Regions from separate parts of the Lentibacillus sp. JNUCC-1 genome, predicted to be linked through region 3. Evidence: riboswitches for the same ligand, from Rfam matches in the RefSeq annotation. Region 3 holds a riboswitch; each other region holds the start of a gene.
What was found. A riboswitch is a leader RNA that binds a small molecule or an ion and turns the genes downstream of it on or off. The one in region 3 is predicted to bind cyclic di-GMP.

Region 1: another riboswitch for cyclic di-GMP. It lies ahead of JNUCC1_RS02945 (competence type IV pilus major pilin ComGC); the one in region 3 lies ahead of JNUCC1_RS09260 (anti-repressor SinI family protein).
Region 2: another riboswitch for cyclic di-GMP. It lies ahead of JNUCC1_RS19045 (anti-repressor SinI family protein); the one in region 3 lies ahead of JNUCC1_RS09260 (anti-repressor SinI family protein).

The regions. Positions count from the first base shown of each region.
Region 1 is NZ_WHOH01000001.1:615,494-618,756, forward strand. Features, by position in the region: gene pilM (type IV pilus biogenesis protein PilM) at 1-808, opposite strand, end outside; gene JNUCC1_RS02945 (competence type IV pilus major pilin ComGC) at 944-1,363, opposite strand; cyclic di-GMP riboswitch class II at 1,391-1,473, opposite strand; gene JNUCC1_RS02950 (type II secretion system F family protein) at 1,582-2,781, opposite strand; gene JNUCC1_RS02955 (type IV pilus twitching motility protein PilT) at 2,798-3,263, opposite strand, start outside.
Region 2 is NZ_WHOH01000003.1:185,767-189,029, forward strand. Features, by position in the region: gene tapA (amyloid fiber anchoring/assembly protein TapA) at 1-286, shown strand, start outside; gene sipW (signal peptidase I SipW) at 286-852, shown strand; gene JNUCC1_RS11300 (LPXTG cell wall anchor domain-containing protein) at 880-1,521, shown strand; cyclic di-GMP riboswitch class I at 1,624-1,712, shown strand; gene JNUCC1_RS19045 (anti-repressor SinI family protein) at 1,730-1,870, shown strand; gene JNUCC1_RS11310 (heptaprenylglyceryl phosphate synthase) at 2,231-2,911, shown strand; partial or broken gene pcrA (DNA helicase PcrA) at 2,930-3,263, shown strand, end outside.
Region 3 is NZ_WHOH01000001.1:1,976,255-1,979,517, reverse strand. Features, by position in the region: gene JNUCC1_RS09275 (ATP-binding protein) at 1-176, shown strand, start outside; gene JNUCC1_RS19495 (response regulator transcription factor) at 202-897, shown strand; gene JNUCC1_RS09265 (DUF4870 domain-containing protein) at 1,017-1,445, shown strand; cyclic di-GMP riboswitch class I at 1,513-1,604, shown strand; gene JNUCC1_RS09260 (anti-repressor SinI family protein) at 1,630-1,752, shown strand; gene JNUCC1_RS09255 (DUF6612 family protein) at 2,448-3,263, opposite strand, start outside.

The sequences.
Region 1 (3,263 bases), 1.4 Mb from region 3:
AATCATGGATCGGTAAAGTCAAACGTTCAGCAAGCTTTTGCTTCACCACTGGCAAAAATGAGAAATCGCCTGATACGACCAACTGTTCAACCCGATGCACGCCCTTTGTGATCGAGTATTGATAAAAATCGGTGATCCGATTAATTTCAATGATATATTCGTTGATGATTTGATCTGCCTGTTCCGCTGTCATCTCTTCGTCAGCTGCAATCTTCATGTATCTGCTGAAAACAGCTTTATGGTGCTTGAACGCCGTCAGCATTAAAGCATCCCGGTTCCAATGAATCAACAACACATGCTCAGCAGGGTTTTCAGCTGTTTGATAAAAGTAACGATACACAGAAAGCGACGTCAAATCGGCAATCACCGGCTGCAGCCCTGCATCTGAAAAAGCTTTTTTATATGTATTGATTTTATCTTTCGGATAGGCGTAAACCCGGACTTTCGTTGTCCCTTCTTCACTGTCGAGCAGATCGATCGCGAGCGCGGGATCGTTGAACGGCAAATAAAAACTGTTGCCAATCTGTGTCCGCACATATCCCACAGCCTCTTCTTTGGACAGCGTTGCTGGGACGTCCAAATCTCGGATTACGACTGTATCATCGACCAAGCAAAACGCTAAGTCTTTACGTTTCCAGCGATGTTCCTGAACCAATTGCTGAACCGTATTCTCAAATGCTTTCGGATCGGCAATCTTCCCGTCATGCATCGTCCCCTCCGGCAATTCCCGTTCCCCGTGGACAACGATACTGTCGGGTGTATGATTTTTATGAAAAGCATAGCGGATCACCCGGTTCGTTACGACCATATTGACCCTGCTATTGTTAAAAATGCCCAAAAGATCACCTGCTTAAGGAATAATGTAGTATGTATGAGTGTAACATATTAGCTTTGAAAAACGCCTTGCAGGTTTTGCAAGGCGTTTTGTTTATGCGTAAGTTATTTAGGTATCATCACTCGCAGATCCAACTTCAGCATCAGTATCTTCAGGGTAAGCAGCCCCATCAAATTGATAGGTTATTTTAGTTCCTGATTTAGATACGGTTACTTCACCTGAGTATACACTTTCTTCATTTCCAGGTTCTGTAGGGACTTCAGCAAGATATCCTTTTGTATTTAGATCCGAAACAGTGTAAGTGGCTCCTTCGTCTGGTTGTCCTTCTTCTAGGTAGGCAAGTCTCGCAGCATTTAATATCAAATCAACGTTAGCTTGATCTGCATCCTTCTTAGAATTATCAATCACATTCCCAATACTAGGTATGGCAATCGCTAAAATAATTCCCAAAATCGCTATAACAGCCAACAGCTCAACAAGGGTAAACCCTTTTTCCTGTTTAAATCTTCTCTTCAATCTTTCCAACATAACGCTTCTCCCCTTTATGTAAATAGGTTTTTGAGCGTCGGTTGCACTAGCTGCTCCAGATTATCCAAGTGCCCAGATACAGATAATCCTTCCTTGCACCACTACTTTTGTCCTACTTTCATTGTACTAGATTCATAGAATAAAATCTACCTCTTTAGACAAGTTTTTACATGATACTTCAATTTCTGTCACATATACCCGTCTACTTTACAATTTTATTACTGAATGTTTTCAAACAACGAGAACATCGGAATGACAACTGCCATAATCACGCTGCCGACAATTACAGTCAGCACAATAATCATAAGTGGTTCGATCAATGTCTTAATCCGGTTAGACAGTTGCTCTAGTTCTTCCTCGTAAAAATCAGCCGCTTTTTGCAGCATGTGATCCAGTGTTCCGGTTTTTTCACCAATCTGCATCATTTGCACGATCAGTGGCGGAAATGCCCAGTGTCCTTGCATGGGACGGGTAATCGACTCACCAATTTCTAGGGATTCGCGCGATCCTCTTAAAACGTCTTGCATCACTCTGTTACCAACAACACGTTCAGTAATTTCCATTGCTTGCAAGATTGGCACGGAACTGTTGACCAGCGTGCTCATCGTTTGCGTCATGCGAACGAGCACGGCTTTGTGTGCGAGCTGTCCAAGGAACGGGAATCGAATCTTAATAAGATCAACCTGATACGCCACTTCCGGAAATTGAATCACATATTTATAAATCAGCACAGCCGGCACGATGAGAATGACTGCGATCCACCAATACGCACTGACCACATCACTCAAGCTTAATACCAACTGTGTAAAAGCCGGAATCTCTTCACCGAATGACTGAAACATCGATACAAACTGTGGCACGATAAAGACGAGCAGAAAGATGGTCAGGAAAACCGTGATAATGCCTACAATCCCCGGGTACATCAAAGCAGAGATCAATTTCCGCCGGTTGGTATGTTCTTTTTCATAGTAATCGGCCATTTGGTTGAGAATCTCATCCAGTTTTCCGCTCGCCTCCCCGGCATAGATCATGTTCACGAGCAGCTCAGGGAAAATGTTCGGGTGCTCACTTGCGGCGACCGAGAGTGACTCCCCTTTATCGAGATGCTTATCGATATCTTCAAGCGCCAACTTAAGTGCATGGTTGTTCGTTTGCTTAGCCATCGTTTTCGTGGCTTCCGAAATCGAAATGCCGGCATTAATGAGCGTGGCGTATTGCCTGAGAAAGATCACGAAATCGGCATTTTTCAGCTTGCGATTAACGATAATATCTTTGTTCCATGGTTTTGTTTCAGCAATATCAACAATCACAAGGCCGTTTTTTTCAAGCAGGGTCAGGGCTTCGTGTTCGGTTTCGGCTTCGATTTTCCCTTTCACACGCTGTCCGGACAAACGTTTGCCGGTGTATTGAAAGTTCATCCGCTCTCCCTCCCTTTCATTGGACACTCAAAAACGGGGCGACCGTTTCGTATGAGACCACATCTTCATGCAACAGGCGTTTCAAATCCATTTCCAGCGTGTGCATGCCTTGTGCGCGTGAGGTCTGCAGGACGTTTTGGACTTGATGTAATTTTTCATTGATGATCAGATTTTTAACCGCCGACGTATTGACCAGAACCTCGGTTGCTGCTCGCCGGCCAAGGCCATCTTTTGTCAAAAGAAGCCGCTGCGATACGACCGCTTTTAAAATCGTAGCAAGCTGCAGCCGGATCTGACGCTGTTGCTGTGGCGGGAATACATCGATAATCCGTTCAATCGTCGACACCGCGCCGGATGTGTGCAATGTCGCTAGCACAAGATGGCCGGTTTCAGCAGCCGTGATTGCTGTTGAAATGGTTTCAAGATCGCGCATTTCCCCTACCAGAATCACATCCGGATCCTGTCTGAGACTGGCTCGTAAA
Region 2 (3,263 bases), on a different contig from region 3:
CGAAACAGATGAAGAGCCTGAAAAAGCAAAGCAAAAAGAAAAACAACCAGAACAGCCTGAGGCAGAAGGGGAAACAGACCACTCAGAAGAGATAGAAGGAGAACCTGAAAAGAAGCAGAAAACCAAGGAAACAAACTCAGAGCAAGATTCAGCTAAAGATGAGGCTAAAAAGGAAAAACCATCAAATGACGATAAAAAGAGAGAGCAAAAGTCACCAGGCACTAAATCAGACCAATCAGAACAAACTGAGGAGCCTGCTGGTGTGAAAGAGGAGGAACCATCTTGATGAAAAAGCGGAAAGTGATGAAATGGGTCAATAATATTGTAACAACTGTATTGTTTGTGCTGCTCATCAGTGTCGCCACCATGGTGATGGTGACCAAGATTTCGGGCGGAGAGCCTGAAATGTTCGGCTATCAGCTTAAGACTGTTTTGTCAGGATCCATGGAGCCCGGTATTCAAACAGGATCAATCATTGCTGTCAAGCCTGGCGGCGATATGACACGATTCAAAGCGAATGACGTTATCACGTTTCAGGAAGAAGACGGTAAGCTGATCACCCACCGCATAACAGAAGTTCAAAACAGTGGTGACCATGTGATGTACCGGACCAAAGGCGACAACAATAATGCTGAAGATTCCAGCCCGGTATTATCCGGAAATGTGGTAGCAGAATACACGGGATTCACCGTTCCTTATGTTGGTTACCTTGTCAACGCCATTCAAACGAAGAACGGCGCATTCTTTATGCTGATCCCTGGTATCCTGATGTTGATTTACTCCGGATTCGTTATCTGGAAAGCGTTATCGGAACTTGAATTGAAACAAAAAAGAAACCAGGAATCATCTTAAACGGGCGTTGTAAAAGGAGGGGTCGGGTTGAAAAACATCTTATCGGTATGCACGATGCTGGCATTAGGGATCTGTGTTTTGATGCTGCCGGGACATACAGCTTTTGCGGAGACGGAAGAGAGCAGAGATGTTGTGCTGGACCTTTCTCCCAGTGGCTCTCTATTTAATATTGAAAATATGAAACCTGGTGATTGGGCGCCGAGAACAGTGACGGTTGAAAACAACGGATCTCAGAATTTCAGTTATACCATGCAGCTGAAAAATCAGCCATCAGATTTGTTGTTTGATGAATTATGGCTTGAAATTAAACAAGACACAGATGAATTGTACAATGGAAAACTCGCGGATTTTTCAAAGGTTACGGGCAGCTTGCAGTCAAAATCACAGGAAACGCTGGATGTCACCATCCGCTTTCCGGAACATTTGGGAAATGAATTTCAGGGCCTTAACACTTCCTTTTCTTTTGTCCTTAAAGCAGAAGGAGATGCCATAGCAAGCGGAACAGATACCGCCTACATTGATGGTATGATCGACAGCGGCACATCTGGTTTTAAACTGCCGTACACAGCAACATCCATGTTCATGTTTTTACTGGCAGGTCTTTTGACCCTGGCAGCTGGTCTGTTCATAGCAGTCTATCAGAGGAAAAGAGCCCTCAAAGCGGGTTAACGGGAATTATCGTCACAAACGTGACAAAACTAGTACACGATTGACAAAAGAAGACAGAAAATAAACATCCTTTCTATAGTATAATAGTCTCAGTAGAACATTCCCTGACAAGGGCAAACTCATTGAAAAATGACGACGCAAAATCACAGGTCTAATGTTTAACTTTACACGATGACGGCTGGATTTCCAGGGGATATGGGGCGGGAATGTGGAAAAGGTAACTTACAAACATGTATACGATGAAGAATGGGTCGAGCTGTTAAGGGAAGCCAAAGCGTTCGGGCTGACGCCCAAGGAAGTGAGGGCATTTCTGAACCGTGACAAAGAACCACAAGATATTATATGTTAAATAAAACAGGTGCAAACAGAAGGCCAATTCTTGTTTGCACCTGTTTTTTAATGTACAGAAAAATATTAGTGCCGTCACTGTACGTTCTTGCTTATGCTTTTCGGGGGTGAGCAAGACGCCTGCGCTTTTGATTCCTCCAGCTCCGGCGCCTACCCCCTCGAGTCATAAGCAAGAACGCTCCGTGGCACAGACCGCCACTGCACGTTCTTGCTTATGCTTTTCGGGGGTGAGCAAGGCGCCTGCGCTTTTGATTCCTCATAAGTTATCTGTGAAAGATATCAGGCACCCCAAACAGGTGCTTTTTTGTTATAATGAATGAACGTACTACAATGATGGAGGCGTCAGCTGTTGAACTATGCAATGAATGAGTGGAAACATATATTTAAGCTGGATCCGGCGAAAGAGATTTCGGATGAAGCGCTGGATGCGGTGTGTGAATCGGGCACTGATGCGGTCATTGTTGGCGGAACAGATGATGTGACGCTTGATGGTGTGCTTGATTTGCTGTCGCGCATTCGCCGTCACACTGTGCCGTGCATTCTGGAAATATCCAATGTCGAATCAGTGACACCGGGCTTTGATTACTATTTCATCCCGATGGTGATGAACAGCCAAGATAAGAAATGGATGATGGATGTTCAGCACGAAGCGATTAAAACGTTCAAGCCGATGATGAACTGGGAAGAGATTATGATGGAAGGCTACTGTATTTTAAATGAAGATGCAAAAGCCTTCACACATACGAACTGTCTGATGCCGGATGAAGACGATGTTCTGACCTATGCTTATATGGCAGAGCGGATGTTTCGTTTGCCGATTTTTTACATGGAGTACAGTGGTACATATGGGGATCCCGGTCTGGTGGAGCGGGTCAGCAATGAATTGGATGAAACCCTTTTGGTCTATGGGGGAGGAATTATAACACCAGAGCAGGCACAAGAGATGAAGACCTATGCAGATATCGTCGTGGTCGGCAACAGTTTATACACGAATTTAAAACAGGCCCTTAAAACGGTTAAAGCCGTTCAGGGTATGTCATAAAGGAAGGTGTGTGATCAAATGCATGAATTACTGAAAGGTTTGAATAAAGAGCAGCAGGAAGCTGTTCAGCATACAGACGGTCCTTTACTGATTATGGCAGGGGCTGGAAGCGGCAAGACGCGTGTGCTGACACACCGAATTGCTTACTTGCTCGATGAAAAGGATGTCGCCCCGCGCAATGTGCTGGCGATTACGTTTACCAATAAGGCGGCCCGTGAAATGAAAGACAGGGTGGCACGCCTTGTCGGTCCGGAAGGCGCATATATGTGGGTCTCCACCTTTCATTCGATGTGTGTGCGTATTTTAAGACGGGATATCGATCGAATCGGGTATAACCGCAACTTTTCAATAC
Region 3 (3,263 bases):
TTGAACGTTTTTATAAAGCCGCGCATAAATCAGAGGAGGACATCCCAGACGGGTCAGGTTTGGGGTTGGCTATTGCAAAGGAAATCGTTCAAGCACACGACGGCACCATCTGGGCTGAGAGTCAGCTTGGCCGAGGCACCACCTTTTTCATTGCTTTACCAATTTATACTGCATAATTGTCAAAGGAGGGTAAAGACAACCATGTTGAAAGAAACAATTCTGATCGTTGACAATGAAGAGAGTATACGAGATATGATTCAATTTTATTTAGAGAAAAAAGATTACACCGTCCTGACCGCAGCCAGCGGACAGGATGGTCTCAATCTGATAGATCTTGAACTTCCCGATCTCATATTGCTGGATATTGAGATGCCAGGTATGGACGGATTTGAAGTCTGCCGCGAAATCAGGAAAAAAAGAACCCTTCCGATAATCTTCTTAAGTGTACGCAGAAGCGTCATGGATAAAGTAAAGTGCTTTGAATTAGGCGGAGATGACTACCTCATTAAACCATTTGATTATGCCGAGCTTGAAGCTAGAATAAGGGCGAATCTTCGGCGTTATCACCAGAGGGGGACTCAGAATCCAAATGGCTTATTTTTGATGAACTTAAGATTCACCTTTCCCGCTATCAATGTTACATTAACGAGCAGCTTATCCCCCTCTCTGCCAAAGAAATGCAAGTACTCATTCTGCTCGCCAAACGTCCGCAGCAAATCTGGAGTGCCGAAAAGATATACGATCATGTCTGGGGATTCGAATCCGCTGGGGACATTCAAACTGTTAAGGTTCATATCAGCCATTTACGTAGAAAGCTCGAAGCAGACCCTGCAAACCCAAAATATATCCAAACAGTTCGTGGATTGGGTTATGTATTTGCATCTGATTGATCAATGAATTTTTTCTTTTTATGCAAATAGTTAACCAAGACTTAACCTTTGGCTGGTATATTCATTTACACAACCTGGAAAAGTCAAAGTGTTATTGACATCCAAATATATAGGGGAGGGTATTAAATGAGCGAAAATCAACCTGATAACAAAGAGCAAACGGTCTTTAAAGAAGAAGGTGCCTCTATAGAAGGCGCTCAAGCACAAGAATCAGAGAAAAAAACATCGACAGGACTCGATAGAAATGTAGCTGCACTATTATGCTACTTAGCTGGCTTTGTAACTGGTATTGTTTTTCTTGTTATTGAAAAAGAAGACCGTTTTGTCCGATTCCATGCCCTGCAATCGATTGTTACATTTGTCATCATATTTGTAGCAAGCCTCGTACTGACAGCCATTCCGCTGATCGGCTGGATCATCGGGCTTCTGCTTTCACCGCTTTCCGTTGTGTTGTGGATTGTGTTAATGTTAAAAGCTTATCAAGGAAAGGAATTCAAGCTTCCTATCGCCGGGAATATAGCTGAAAAACAACTGGATCAAATGGGCAATAAATAGAGTGAAAACAACCTTTTAACGACTGCCAATTTTCTTAGTGACTCGCATAGGAATTTCAATAAACGTATTCTGAAAAAGGCAAACTCATTGAAAGGTGAGGACGCAAAATCACAGGTCTAATGTTGGTGGTACATCAACAATGACGGCTGGGTTACCGGGACATTCTGGGGGCGGGAATGTGGTTATGTCTGATCAAATACTCGATGAAGAGTGGTTGGAGTTGATTAAAACAGCAAAACTTTTAGGACTTACTGCAGAAGAAGTCAGAACGTTTCTATTAAAAAATACTAAAAAAGCTAATGCCTGAAACTCCTTACAAAAGCCAGGCCCAGACAAAAACAACTCGTGTCCTGGCCTGGCTTTTTATATGAGGAAATTTCATATTTTCCGTAAACTGCAAACTAACTTATGACTGCCACTGGCAACCGCTCGGGGAAAACACTCCGCGTCCAGTGGGCGCTGATGAGCCTCGGGCCCACAGGAGGTGGGTCATGAAGGCGTTGTGACAGGACGTCACGGTTTTAGCCTTCCTTCCCCTACTGCGCGCTCCGGGGCCTCACCGAGGCTTTTCATCCCACAGGAGTCTCCGCGTTTTCCCCGAGCTAGGTGTGAGAGGTTATTCTCTAACTCATATGCGAGTAGAACCGTCCAAGCCACTAAATTAAATAGAGTGATTGGAGCGGAGGGAAGTCGACTCCTGCGGGAACAGCACGAGTCCGAAGACCCCGCAGCGAGCTACACTAAGGATGGTCGACTAAGACCGTCCTTTGCGGACAACGTCGACATACCCCTTGCCGGGGCAAGGAGGCTGAGGCCGTGCCCGCGGCTAGAAGACACTGTGAAAGTGGGTTTCTTGAACAGATGTCGCACTTGAGCTGTGATAAAGTTAAAGCGACTTCCCGGAGCGCAAATCACGGTTCTCTCATCTTGAGTATGAGTCAAATATTCATTAGTTCGCAGTTTGTGTCAATTATTTATTAAAAGTGCAGATTCAGGGAGGGTTTAGTTTCCCATTAGTGCGTTTCCGTCGTTATCAACCATTGTGACGGCTTCGTCTATGATGGTTTGTGGGACGCTAATTTCGTTAAGTTCATTAAACCCATCCAATGTTATCGCAGTATCGATTGAAATGTTATATTCCCCTTGTTCTTCAGGCACTTGGGCTTCGTAATGAATTTGATATTCTTTTACAAACGCTGTATCTTGATCAATGACCATTTCATAGGAACTGTTCATTTCCTCAAGATCCATCGGTAATTCTTTCTCCAGCATTTGCAACATGTCTTTTACCCCACCGTAAAGAGAGGATCTGATTTGGTCATACTCGCCTGAAAATGTGAGCACATATTCACCCTCAGTCTCAATAACCTCAAATTGATCACTATACATAAGATGCGCCTCAATCTGTGCATCTTGTATAAATGGCGACAATTGTTGACCGCCATTGGGATTGGGAACAACACCCCACTCTACCTCATGAACAGAAGAATGGATGTAATGAACATCACTCATTTCATAGACTTCTGATACGATTGGTTTAGCAGCATTACTCTGGATTTCAAGTGCAAAATGCTTGGAATAAGGTTCTTTTAAAAGCATAGTCATATCCAGCTTCTTTTCTTCAACAACGGTCTGACCATCCATAATTTCTTTTATATCGGTCCTTCCGTTCATATGAACACTGTTCAAATCAGCCATGGCTTCAAATGACTGTCGCAGAATGGTTTCAGCGTCTATTACCATATCCTCTCCATCATTGTCATCAGTTGATTCTGCTTCTTCCGTTGTCTCTGCTTCCCCCTCCAAATCCGTGGTATC